Linked DNA regions of Jeotgalibacillus aurantiacus. The protein of the gene in region 2 interacts with the protein of the main gene of each other region in a pairwise test. Links are inferred from orthologs where the notes say so. Each region holds a gene or a part of one and is shown on either strand. Other genes may lie near its edges. The genes, in order: eno and rpe.

Evidence for each region.
Region 1: the proteins of rpe (region 2) and eno interact in binary tests that used the Escherichia coli proteins (3 or more experiments, as listed by UniProt). The link is inferred for Jeotgalibacillus aurantiacus from one-to-one orthologs.

What each region holds. Positions count from the first base shown.
Region 1 is NZ_JACNMS010000007.1:110,857-114,033, forward strand. Bases 334-3,177 are described here. They hold eno (phosphopyruvate hydratase), read right to left. Parts: upstream 2,480-3,177; coding sequence 1,187-2,479; downstream 334-1,186. Other genes in these bases: H7968_RS16670 (DUF1540 domain-containing protein), read right to left, coding at 552-701; gpmI (2,3-bisphosphoglycerate-independent phosphoglycerate mutase), read right to left, coding at 2,625-3,177. Also shown: H7968_RS16665 (ABC transporter permease), read left to right, coding at 1-308. UniProt on the Escherichia coli protein: Catalyzes the reversible conversion of 2-phosphoglycerate (2-PG) into phosphoenolpyruvate (PEP). It is essential for the degradation of carbohydrates via glycolysis.
Region 2 is NZ_JACNMS010000002.1:551,570-554,623, forward strand. What follows is about bases 91-2,811. They hold rpe (ribulose-phosphate 3-epimerase), read right to left. Parts: upstream 1,918-2,811; coding sequence 1,264-1,917; downstream 91-1,263. Other genes in these bases: spoVM (stage V sporulation protein SpoVM), read right to left, coding at 445-528; H7968_RS07575 (thiamine diphosphokinase), read right to left, coding at 544-1,185; rsgA (ribosome small subunit-dependent GTPase A), read right to left, coding at 1,922-2,803. Outside these bases: pknB (Stk1 family PASTA domain-containing Ser/Thr kinase), read right to left, coding at 2,817-3,054. UniProt on the Escherichia coli protein: Catalyzes the reversible epimerization of D-ribulose 5-phosphate to D-xylulose 5-phosphate.

The DNA.
Region 1 (3,177 bases), on a different replicon or contig from region 2:
ATTCCGTCGGAGTCGCCTTGCGCGCTAAAAATGCACAGTCTGCCCAGGCAGGAACATTTATCTTCTTCCCGCTCATTTTCCTGAGCACGACGTTTGTGCCGTATGAGCTGATTGATGCTGCGTGGCTGAAGGTGGCTGCATCAATTAACCCTGTCACGTATCTGTTCGAAGCAATGCGTGCTGTTTTGATTGACGGCTTTACTGATACATGGCCGATTGTGCTTGGGTTCTTAGTCATCATCGGGTTATGTGCGATTACCATTACGTTTTCAGCCGTTTCTGCTAAAAAGGCTGTTAGTACGGATTGACATCGAATATTGAAGCCGTGCCGGGACATTCCTCCGCTTTCCGCGGCCGCGCGGTGAGCCAGCTAATGCTTCGCATTACGCTGTCTCACCTGTCGCTCCTCTGCCGCAGGAGTCTGCGGAATGTCCCGGCACTTTTATTAAATACAATCTAAGTGATATCAATGTAAGCATTATTTAGTTCAAGAAAGTTAAAATTCAAAAAAAGTCAATGAAAAGGCCGACTCTCAAAGAGCCGGCCTTTTCTTATACATGCTCAAACGTCTTGCAATCCGTTTCGTCACTGGAGTCGGCATGGCCTTTGTGGGCACCGACAAAAATCTTTTCCGCCCCACACCTGCTGCCTTCCCGGTTAAATTTACAGCTATCCACTTCGCACATAATGATTTGCTCCATTAAAAACGCCTCCTCTTTCAAGATCTTTTGAATCAGAATACGTCTGGATTAAATCTCTGCTACCTTCATTATAGCCAATGAAAGACAAAGCGTGAATTATTTTCTGTATTTTCTGACATTAATTCGAACTGGCCAGTTCTCACTTATTATTCTCCAGCCCTGACTTAAATATGTTATTTAGTCTTAGGAGCCGTAGAACTTAATGGATCTAATAATTTCAAACAACAAAGTCAGCTGGTAATTAAAATTACTGAGTGCCGGGTCATTCCGTAGACTCCTACGGCAGAGGAGCGACAGGTGAGACAGCGTAGTGCGTAGCACTAGCTGGCTCACCGCGCGGCCGTGGAAAGCGAAGGAATTACCCGGCACGGTTTCCTTATCCTACACCTCTTTATGTTCAGAAAACAAGATGCCCCTCGGCCCGGTTTTAAAAAACAAAAAACAGGACTACCCAAAAGGATAGTCCTGCATATACCATTCACTAATTAGCGAAGGTTATAAAACGTTTTTGCACCAAGGTACTGAGCCGTTGCAGCCAGCTGATCTTCGATACGAAGAAGCTGATTGTACTTCGCAACGCGGTCTGTACGTGATGGAGCACCAGTCTTGATTTGACCAGCGTTTGTCGCAACAGCGATGTCAGCGATCGTTGCATCTTCTGTTTCACCAGAACGGTGAGAGATAACAGCTGTGTAACCAGCGCGCTTTGCCATTTCGATTGCGTCAAATGTTTCAGTCAGTGTACCGATCTGGTTCACTTTGATCAGGATAGAGTTACCAATACCCTGCTCGATTCCCTGTGAAAGCTTCGTTGTGTTTGTAACGAATAGATCGTCACCAACAAGCTGTACGCGGTCACCGATTTTTTCAGTTAGAAGCTTGAAGCCATCCCAGTCATTTTCGTCAAGACCGTCTTCGATTGATACGATTGGGTACTTGTCAGCAAGCTCAGCATACCAGTCAACCATTTCAGCAGATGTTTTCACAACGCCTTCGCCTGACAGGTGGTATTTGCCGTCTTCTTTGTTGAAGATTTCAGAAGCTGCTACGTCCATCGCAAGAACAACTTCTTCGCCTGGCTTGTAGCCAGCTTTTTCGATTGCTTCGATGATTGTTGAAAGTGCTTCTTCGTTAGAGCTTAGGTTTGGAGCAAATCCACCTTCGTCACCTACAGCTGTGTTCAAGCCTTTTGCCTGAAGTACTGCTTTAAGTGCGTGGAAGATTTCTGCGCCCATGCGAAGTGCTTCACGGAATGTTTCAGCACCTACAGGCATAACCATGAATTCCTGGATGTCCACGTTGTTGTCAGCGTGCTCTCCACCGTTTACGATGTTCATCATTGGTACCGGAAGCTGCTTCGCGTTTACGCCGCCAAGGTACTGATAAAGTGGGATATCAAGGTAGTCAGCTGCAGCGTGTGCAACGGCCATAGATACACCCAGGATTGCGTTAGCGCCAAGCTTGCTCTTGTTTTCAGTTCCATCAAGCTCGATCATCGCTTTGTCGATTGAAACCTGATCAAGTACTGAGTAGCTGTCGATCAGTTCAGGTGCGATGATGTTGTTTACGTTCTCAACTGCTTTCAGAACGCCTTTTCCAAGGTAACGGCCTTTGTCGCCGTCACGAAGTTCAACTGCTTCGTATTCACCAGTTGATGCACCAGATGGTACTAATGCACGGCCAAATGCGCCGCTTTCTGTAATAACTTCCACTTCTACTGTTGGGTTGCCGCGTGAGTCTAATACTTCGCGTGCATACACATCTACAATAAATGGCATTGTTAAATCTCTCCTCGTTTTGAATAATTTTTGTTCATTCAGCTTACTTACAATCAGTCGGACGATCACCGCAAATTCACGTCCTGATGTTGCCGGGTCAACCATTCGTTCGGCAGGCCGGAATCACTGCCGGACGCGTTTTGTTTTACTTTTTAATTAAAGAATCACCTGTCATTTCCTCCGGCTTTTCAACCTTCAGAAGATCAAGCATCGTTGGGGCCAGGTCGCCAAGGATTCCTCCGTCGCGAAGCTCCACACCCTCTTTTGTGACGATCACAGGGACAGGGTTTGTTGTGTGTGCAGTCATTGGCTTGTCATCTGTCGTAATGACTTCGTCTGAGTTACCATGATCTGCTGTGATAATGGCATGGCCGCCTTTTTCATGGATCAGATCCACGATTTTGCCAAGACATTCGTCAACGGCTTCAATCGCTTTGATGGTAGGCTCAAGCATACCACTGTGTCCAACCATATCCGGGTTGGCAAAGTTTAAAAGGATGGCATCGAATTTGTCCTGATTGATTGCTTCAAGTAACGCGTCCGTCACTTCGTAAGCGCTCATTTCAGGCTGTAAATCGTACGTTGCCACCTTTGGCGAATCGATGAGAATACGTTCCTCACCCGGGAACACTTTTTCACGTCCACCGCTCATAAAGAACGTCACGTGAGGATACTTTTCTGTTTCAGCAATACGGAGC
Region 2 (3,054 bases):
GTCTTCTGATTTCACCGACACTAAGCAGGTTAACCTTCGAAAACTATCTTTTAAATAGTTTTATCCATAAATCGGGCCGGATTTCCCCCTACGCTCTCCATTGTCCAGCTACGACGACTAGCTCCTTGAGATCATAAGGCGAAGCTGAACGAGGGCCAAGGTCAGCCCTCTTTTCATCTTCGCCTCATGCTTGTCAAGACTGGAAGAGTCGTCTCCACTTTTCCATGGCCGGGCGGTGAACCCGCTGTGCTAAGCACTTCGGTTTCACTTGTCCCTTTCCGCCATAGGAGTCTTCGGGGGAAATCCGGTCCTATGTTTATTCGAAGCCCGCCACATTTATATTGCCAAAAACCGTGCTAACTTACATTTTGAATTCATCTGTAAACAGGCAGGCTAAGGATGACGCAACCAATCTTTCAACCCTATCGAATCATTCAATAAAAATTACGCCTGTTTTTTAATGAGGCTTAAGAAACCTCTTACCATTCCTCCGAGCATCCGTGGCAGCTTAATTGAGTAGAACCGCATCCCGATCCCTCCGCTTCATTGATCTTTACTTCTTACGATCATTAATATGCCGCTTTGAAAAGAAATAGACGCGTGATCTTCAACTATTTCGTTGCTGATTGTTAATGTGCTTCCGTAGACGGCTCTATGGTCTTTAAGAGGATATTTAACGCCTTTTAATGTCAGACCCTCAACTGCTGCGCTGAATGGAATAACGGATATGTAGGGATAAGCAGGGTTGTTCTCAATGAGTATTTCGCCCGGATCATGGATTGAAATCACGTTTTGATCATCCATTATTTTTACTGACTTTTGATATTTCATGACTTTGTCGTGGAGAAGGAGCTGAATGTTTCCGAAAAAGTGATCAAGTCTTCCTCCGGTTACGCCGATCATCACGATATTCTCCTGTTGACCCAGCGCCCATTCCAGGGCCATCTCCATATCCGTCATGTTTTTTTCCGGATTGGTTCTGTCAATCCGATTGACTGTTTTTTCAATCCGGTTCCACTCTTGCTGCGTGACAGAGTCAAAATCTCCAAATGCCGCTTCCGGTGTGATTCCCTCTTTTAGCAGATTGACTGTGCCCCTATCGACACCAGCCCACCTTGTCAATGGATGGTTAAAGGATTGGATGAGTTCTTTGGATATTGCTGCCCCTCCAGTTAAAATGATCATCTGATTCACCTCAGTTTACATAATAATAATATTGTTATTCACCGTTATGATAAAAGCCGCCCTTAGGCGGCTTTTCATTTATTTTGCTGTTCTTTTTAACTTATTGATGGCTTCTTCTTTGTTTTCACTTCCGTAAATGTATGAACCGGCCACTGCCACATCCACGCCCGCTTCAACGGCTGACTGGATTGTTTGATCATTAATTCCGCCATCCACTTCAATTTCATATGTGAATTGATGGTTTTCCCTTAATGTCTTTAATTCACTGACCTTCGACAATGCTTCAGGTATGAACGCCTGTCCTCCAAAGCCGGGGTTGACAGTCATAACAAGTACAAGGTCGACTTCAGAAAGGACATGTTTGATGGATTCAACCGGCGTATGCGGATTGATCACAACGCCAGGTTTCACACCCGCATTTTTAATCATTTGAAGTGTGCGGTGCAAATGTTTGGTTGCTTCAACATGAACAGAAATAATATCTGCTCCTGCACGTGCAAATTCATTCACATAACGTTCAGGCTGCTCGATCATCAGATGAACGTCCAGCGTCATAGCTGTAACCGGACGGATAGCCTCTACGATCAATGATCCAAAAGAAATGTTAGGAACAAACATGCCATCCATTACATCAATATGAATGTAGTCAGCTCCTGCTTTTTCTACTGCTTTTACTTCCTCTCCCAGTCTTGAAAAATCAGCTGATAGAATGGAAGGTGCAATCTTCACCATAATTTCAGTACCTCGGCTTTCTTGATTTAATTTCATCATGAAACTGCTGGTAATGCTGATATCGATATTCCATTATTTCTCCGTTTTCCACATATTCCTTTACTGCACATTTCGGTTCATTCAGGTGCAGACATCCTCTGAACTTGCAGTCCTCAGAAGCCTTCACCATTTCCGGGAAACAAAGCGGCAGCTGATCTACTTCAAGTTCAGTAAATTCAAGCGCACTAAAACCCGGCGTATCCGCAACAAATCCGCTTCCGATCCCGATTAATTCTACGTGTCTAGTCGTATGTTTTCCTCTTCCGAGAGAATTAGAGATGGCATCTGTCTTCAGCTCAAGAGCAGGGTTCAGTGCATTCAAAATGGATGATTTCCCGACACCTGACTGACCCGCAAAAACCGTTACCTGATCCTCAAGCCAGGGCTTCAGCTGATCCATTCCATCCTCCCATTTGGCTGAGGATAAAATGACCGGATACCCGATCTTTCGGTAATCCTCTGCAAACCGGTTAATTTTTTCTGTCTGTGCGTCGTTTAACAGATCCATTTTTGAAATACAAATCACCGGATCAATGTCATGACTTTCAACGAGAACAAGGAACCTGTCAAGCAGTGAAGTGCTGAAATCAGGTTCAATCGCTGAAAATACGAGAACTGCCTGATCAATGTTTGCAATAGGCGGACGGACGAGTTCATTTTTTCTCGATTTCAGGTCCAGAATATAGCCTTCCTGGTCATTTTCAGCCTGGTATTCCACATAATCACCCACAAGCGGTGTCAGTTTCTGCTTACGAAAAACCCCACGTCCTCTGCACTGAATGACCTTTTCCTCATCCTTCACATAATAAAAGCCGCTCAGCGCTTTCATGATTTTACCTTCTGGCATACACACGCTCCTTTTACTGATTTTCTTCATAGGAAATTGAATCTTCCAAAATGACTTCACCATTTCGCTCAATCCGGTAGGATCCGGTTTGACCCTGTTCAATAACAAGTCTTAAGGTCCTTTCAACCGTTTCTGTTATGGTAAACTCTTCTGAAGGCTCGTCCATCGTGCGATCTCTGTCTGCAATATAGATAGTAATTGTTTGAGGTTCAGGGTCACCAGGCACCTCAGGAGGATCTTCTCCCTCTGCC